DNA from 2 places in the Cellulomonas xiejunii genome. Region 2 is predicted to be linked to the other one. Evidence: riboswitches for the same ligand, from Rfam matches in the RefSeq annotation. Region 2 holds a riboswitch; the other holds the start of a gene.

Region 1 (3,202 bases), 500 kb from region 2:
CGCGCCAGGTGGGGTTGCCGTCGATCTGGTAGCGGCCGGTCCATTCGGCTTGCAGGGTGATGGTGGTGGTGCCGGGGTTCTCGTACTCGTGGAAGACGTCGTGGTCGGGGTAGGGGTGTCCGGGGGAGCGGGTGGTCAGGGTGTGGCCGTCGCCGAAGTCGTAGGTCCAGCGGGTGGGGGTGGCTTCGACGGTGATGCCGTAGCCGAGCAGCTCGGTGCGCAGGGTGACCGGTGTGGGGTCGGTGGAGGCGATGGTCTCGATGTTGATCAGGACCCAGCCGCGGTCCGGTTGCAGGGTGAGGGTCGGGGCGGGGATCGGCAGCAGGCGGAAGTCGGCCTCGGTCAGGACGGGCAGCAGGTCGACTCCGCAGCCGCCGGCGTCGATCTGCTGCCAGGGTCCCCAAGCCGCCGCGGGTGTGGTGCGGGCCTGGCGCCACATCGGCAGGACCATGGTGTCGCCGTCTTCGCACTGCTGGATCGCTCCGGCGAGGTCGGCGAGCTCGGGGCAGGTGCCGTCCGCCGAGCCCTTGGTCCAGATCCCGGCGACCTCACGGCACTGCGGGGCGCGTTCGTAGCGGAAGAGCTGCAGCTCGGGCGGGATCACCCGGTTCTCGCGAGCGAGCTGCTCGGAGCGATCGACCGCGACGCGTACGACATCCTCCGAGAGCTCGCTGCCGAACCGCGGCTCTCCTTCGGCCGCAGCCGGAATGGCAAGGACTGTCACGAATGGAGTGGTCGCGATGAGGAGAATCGCCGTCCGGCAAGTGATGCTCCGAACATGGCTCTTGATCATGACGCCGGTGCCGCGGCCGGGCCGACCTCGTCGATCGTCCACCCATCGGACCAGGTCATGACAATGTCGATCTCACGGTCCTCTAGAGGGTGGTCCTCGAGGACTCGCCCTTCGGCGTCCAGGTCCACGGACGCATCAATCCGCACGTGAAGGCGTGCGGAGTACCACCGTCCGGCATCCACCTCGGTGCCTGACGCAGCGAGGATCTCCGCGCCCCCAACGTTTCGGTGTCCACGACTATGCAGATCAGTCACGTTCGCCGTGATTCCTGAGCAGAAGCTGCACTCGGGCGATGACAGCGCGTTCCACTCCGCTAGGTCACCAGTCGCGTTGATGTATGGGTACAGCGAGATGAAGTAGCTCGCGGCAGCCGCGGCGCCGTCGGCGCTCGGTGTCGCCATCGCCTCGGGTCGTACTGGTGGGACGGTGACGTCCACCGTTGGTGAGGGCGTCGGCGACAGGGTGGGCGTCGCCGTCGCCGTCACAGGCGGCTGCGACGTGGCGTCGTCCGTGGGGTCGGCATCAGTGGCGCAGCCGGAGGTCGCCAACGCAATGGCAACGACCACGACGGCGACCTGTGCACGCATCTGCATGTCCGGAAGGTACTGGTTCGAAGCGGTTCGGCGGTGAGGTCGTCCCGCATCTGGGGACAACTTCGCCGCGGCGTCGCGATCGGCCGGTCCCGTCGCGTGGTGAGGACGGCCGCTGACGGACCGGACGGAGGGGCGCGATGCCGTGGCGCGACGTGTCGTGCGTCGACTGAGGCCCCGTGCCTCAGGGCGTCGGGCTCTGGTGTCGGTCGGTGACGAGGTTCTCCTGACGCCCGCCCACCAGGAAGGAGCCAGCCAAGCGCGCACGTGCCAGCAGCCAGAGCGGTCGGTCTCCCGCGCCACGCCGATGACGCCGACCACCCCCATGTCAGCCGCGGGTCCTAGGGTGTCTCCCGATCACGAAGCTCGGCCTCAAGCCCTCCGGCTGGCCGACTGGCAACCGCGCAGAGCGCACGGTGCCCCCGGAGGAAGATCCGCCCGTGCCGCCGGTACGGGAAGCTGCTCGACCTGACGGAGTACCCCGTGCTTGATCTGCACCTCGACGACCCCACCCACCTCGCGTGCATCTCCGACGCTCCCGGTCACGTCGTCCAGCCCGACCTCGTCGCCCGCGCCGTCCGGGCTGACGGCACCCCGTGGCGGCTGACGCGGGTCGGTCCGCATCGCATCGAGCTCGTCGGTCCCTCGGGTGAGCGGGCGAGCTGGTGGCTGCACGATTTCAAGCCATTCGTGCAGCACCTCCGTACCGCCGACCCGACGGTGTGGGTGTACGACTTCGGGGTCGTGCGCGTCGGCGGACGGTACGTCGCCGTCACGTCCCGCGAGCACTGGACCCCCTGCGCGCGAGTGACGACGCGTCGGCCGGGCACGCAGGTGGCGTGGCTCGTCGCCATGCTGCAGCCGCGGGCGGACGCCGAGGGCGCTGACCTCGTCCCCCCGCACACGGCCACGCTCTACCACCTCGATCCGCCCTACCAGCTGGGCCGGCTCGCGAACGCCCCGATCGACTGGGTGCTCGTCCTGGCCTACCAGCGCGACGGTCGAGGAATCACGGTGATCTACGAGGCCGACGCGACGGGCCGGCTCGTGTCGCCCTGGGACCTGCCGGGCAGCCACGACGACGGGATCGATCACGTCCGAGCCCTGCAGGGACTCGGTTACGAGATCGCTCTGCCCCCAGCGGGCGACTGCTGACGGCCGCCGACTCGGGAGCGTGACTTCCCGCTGGTCACAGCGACGCGATGTGCCGATCGGGTCGGGCCCTCGGCGGGCGCAGTGCCGCCCCGATCCCGCGGTGCGGGTGCGGGTGTCCAGGGGTCGACGCAGGATGGAACGGCGCCGGGGCCGCCCGGTGCGGCCCGCTCGTCGCCCCGTGCGCCGGGCAGACCTTCCGTAGTGATCGACGAGGGGGACACGCATGGGCATCGACGACCTCAAGGGCAAGGCGTCCGACGCGGCGCAGGGCGAGAAGGGCGAGCAGGGGAGCGACGCGGCCCTGGAGAAGGGGTCCGACGCGGCGTCGTCCGCCACGGGCGGCAAGCACGACGAGCAGCTCGACAAGGCGCAGTCGGCGGCGGACAAGAAGATCGGCGACCAGTGACGACCTCCGTCCGGGCCGGGCGCGGTGCCCGGCCCGGACGGGCGGGGAGCGGCTGAGCAAGGACGTGACGGGCGCGGGCGCGACGGAGACGGAGCCGACGGGGACGGGGGCTGTCCGGCGTCGGCGGGAGGACGACTGAGGAGGTCGGACCCGGTCCACGGCGAGGCGCAGACTCAGTCGCCGTGGGAGGCGCGGGACCGGCGAAGTCCCGTCGCCGCGCTGTGGGCGAGGCGACGGGACTCCGTCGTGGGTGCTACC
Region 2 (3,202 bases):
GACGCGTTCGAGGTGCCCGCCGGTGACCTCGGCATCAGCGTCACGGCCGCAGCGGAGTCCACGGTCGCGGTCGGGCTGGTCCCGGCCGGCTGACGGCGGCCGACCAGGCCCGACGCGTCAGGCGCCCAGCGTCGCCAGGGCGCGCTCGAGGTCGTCGCGCAGGTCGGCGACGTCCTCGAGGCCGACCGACAGTCGCACGGTCGCCTCACCGATGCCGACGGCGGCACGCCCGGCGGCGCCGAGCCGACGGTGCGTCGTCGTCGCGGGGTGCGTGACGATCGACTTGGCGTCGCCCAGGTTGTTCGAGATGTCGACGACCCGCAGGGTGTCGAGCACGCCGAACGTCGCCTTCTTCGCGACCTCGGGCGTCGCCCCGTCCGGGACGGCGAGGTCGAACGTCACGACCGTGCCGCCACCGGTCTGCTGCGCACGCGCCAGGGCGTGCTGCGGGTGCGACTCCAGGAACGGGTAGCGCACGCGTGCCACGCCGGGATGCTCCTCCAGCCACCGCGCGAGCGTCAGCGCCGACGCCGCCTGGTGCCGGACCCGCAGGCTCAGGGTCTCCAGGCCCTTGAGCAGCACCCAGGCGTTGAACGGCGACAGCGACGGCCCGGTGTTGCGCAGCAGGGTCTGCACCGGGCCCCGCACGTAGTCCGACGACCCGAGGATCGCCCCGCCGAGGACCCGGCCCTGACCGTCGATGTGCTTGGTCGCCGAGTACACGACGACGTCGGCACCGTGGTCGAGCGGGCGGGAGAACACGGGAGTGGCGAACACGTTGTCGACGATGACCTTGGCGCCGGCGGCGTGCGCGAGACGGCTGACGTGCGCGATGTCGACGAGGTCCTGCATCGGGTTGGACGGCGTCTCGAAGAAGACGACGTCCGCGGGCGTGGCGAGCGCCTGCTCCCACTGCTCCGGGACGTGCCCGTCGACGTAGTCGGTGCGCACGCCCCACTTCGCGAGGATCTCGTCGAAGATCACGACCGACGAGCCGAACAGCGCCCGGGCCGCGACGACGCGCGAGCCGGAGCGCACCAGCGCGGCGAGCGACGTGAAGACGGCCGACATGCCCGTCGCGGTCGCGTAGCAGGCCTCCGCGCCCTCGAGCAGGCGCAGCCGCTCCTCGAACGTCGAGACCGTCGGGTTGCCGTACCGCGAGTACAGGAAGCGGTCGACCTCCCCGGCGAAGCCGGCCTCGGCCTGGGCGGCGGTGGGGTAGCTGTACCCCTGCGTGAGGAACACCGCCTCGGACATCTCGCCGAACCCGCTGCGCACGAGCCCGCCGCGCACCGCGAGCGTGTCGGGCCGCAGGGTGGAGCGGTCGACGCGGTGGTCGTCCCAGTCGCCGGGGCCGGGGGGCGGCGTGCTCACGGCTGGACCCACGGCAGGCCGTCGGCCCGCCAGCCGGTGTGGCCGCGGTGGCCGTCCGGCCCGGTCGCGCCCTCGAAGCCGTCCAGGACGTTGTACGCCGGCCCGTAGCCCGCGGCCGTCGCGGCCTGGGCCGCGCCGATGGACCGCTGGCCGGACCGGCACAGGAAGACGACGGGTCGCCCGTCGCCCGGCGTGACGCCCGCGGCCGCGACCTGCTCGACGAACCGCGGGTTCGGCTGCCCCGACGGGTACGACACCCACTCCACGAGCGCCGCCTGGCGCCCCAGCGCGCGCAGGTCCGGGACGCCCACGTACCGCCACTCGGCGTCGGTGCGCACGTCGACGAGCACGGCGTCGTCGCGCTCGGCGAGCAGGTCCCAGGCCTCGGTCGGCGTGATGTCCCCGGCGTAACCGGGGGCGGGGCGCGGCTGCACGCTCATGGTCCTCCCATCGTCTCTGGCGGTAGCACCCTCGGCCACGGTCTCCCGTGCGGGTTGCTGCGGCGTCGTCGAGCCAGATCTCTCGGCCGCTCTGGATGGTCGGGCGAGATGCTACGCCACGTCCCTCGGCGCCCGGCAGGTCGTCTCAGATCGGGTGCGCGACCGTGCGCGTGGTCCCGGGGGCGTGCCAGGGTGGTGGGCGATGGACGCCCCCGACGACCTCCTGCTGCGCCCCGTGACACCGGACGACGTGCCTGCCCTGACGCGTCTCCTGCACGACGCGTACGCCGAGCTCGCGGCGCAGGGGCTGAACTTCACGGGCGCGTCGCAGGACGAGGTGACGACCGCGAGCCGGAGCCTGAGGGTCGGCGCGTCGTGGGTGCTGGCCGAGCCGGGAGGGCGCCTCGTGGGGACGGTCGCGGCGTCGAGCCCTCCGGGCCGGGGGATCAAGGCCCTGACGGACCTCGCGCTGGAGCCGGACCGCGTCTGGCTCAACCAGCTCGCCGTGCACCCGGACGTGCGACGTCGCGGGCTCGCGACCCTGCTGTGGCGGACCGTGCGGGAGTGGTCGCTCGAGCACGGCATGCGCTCGGTGGGTCTCGACACCGCAGTGCCCGCGGTCGCGCTGCGCGACCTGTACCGGAGGTGGGGCTTCGTCGAGGCGGACACCGTGCAGTGGCCGGGCAAGACGTACCGCAGCGTCGTCATGGTGCACGACCTGACCCGGTCGGGTGCCCGCGGCAGCACCGGCGCCGTCGTCGGCGGCCGGCGTGTTCCCGGACGTGAGGTCTCGGATGCTGGACGGGACCCGCATCCGCGTTGACACGCGCGCCCGGTCGCGTCGATCCTCGACGCAGGTCATGAGCGCCAGCGTCAAGCCCCGGCTCGCTGGCCGGCAACCCTCCTCCGCGGTGGGGTGCCCCGGGTGACGACCTGGCCGTGCGCCGTTCGGTGCCGGCAAGCGCGGGACCCCTCGGGTCCCCGGACCGTTCCCGGAGGGGTACCCATGACCACCATCACCGAGCTGCTCTCGTGTGCCGACGAGGTCTCGGGCACCGCGACCTCGGCCCCGGCGGCGCGTCCCTCGGGTGAGCCGCTGCTGCCCGTCGTCGGCGCGTCGACGACCGTGCCCCTGGTCGACGGCACGAGCCGCGCGTACGCCAACCTCGACTGCGCGGCGAGCGCCCCGGCGCTCGAGGCCGTCACGGCACGCATCACCGAGGTGCTCCCGCTCTACGCGTCGGTGCACCGCGGCGCCGGGTACCTGTCCCAGGTCTCGACCGCGCTGTACGAGACGTCGCGGGAGTCGATCGCGCGCTTCGTGGGTGCGCGTCCGGACGACGTCGCGATCATCACGCGCAACACCACCGACTCGCTCAACCTGCTCG

The links. Region 2 has a riboswitch for S-adenosylmethionine ahead of NP048_RS15095 (rhodanese-like domain-containing protein). Riboswitches for the same ligand answer to the same signal wherever they lie in the genome.
Region 1: another riboswitch for S-adenosylmethionine. It lies ahead of NP048_RS17295 (hypothetical protein); the one in region 2 lies ahead of NP048_RS15095 (rhodanese-like domain-containing protein).

The regions. Positions count from the first base shown of each region.
Region 1 is NZ_CP101987.1:3,772,355-3,775,556, reverse strand. It holds gene NP048_RS17305 (hypothetical protein) at 1-724, opposite strand, end outside; gene NP048_RS17300 (DUF6318 family protein) at 790-1,386, opposite strand; SAM riboswitch class IV at 1,739-1,848, shown strand; gene NP048_RS17295 (hypothetical protein) at 1,867-2,538, shown strand; gene NP048_RS17290 (Rv0909 family putative TA system antitoxin) at 2,762-2,944, shown strand.
Region 2 is NZ_CP101987.1:3,277,211-3,280,412, reverse strand. It holds gene NP048_RS15105 (hypothetical protein) at 1-93, shown strand, start outside; gene NP048_RS15100 (O-succinylhomoserine sulfhydrylase) at 118-1,374, opposite strand; gene NP048_RS15095 (rhodanese-like domain-containing protein) at 1,371-1,814, opposite strand; SAM riboswitch class I at 1,819-1,916, opposite strand; gene NP048_RS15090 (GNAT family N-acetyltransferase) at 2,017-2,637, shown strand; SAM riboswitch class IV at 2,671-2,784, shown strand; gene NP048_RS15085 (aminotransferase class V-fold PLP-dependent enzyme) at 2,821-3,202, shown strand, end outside.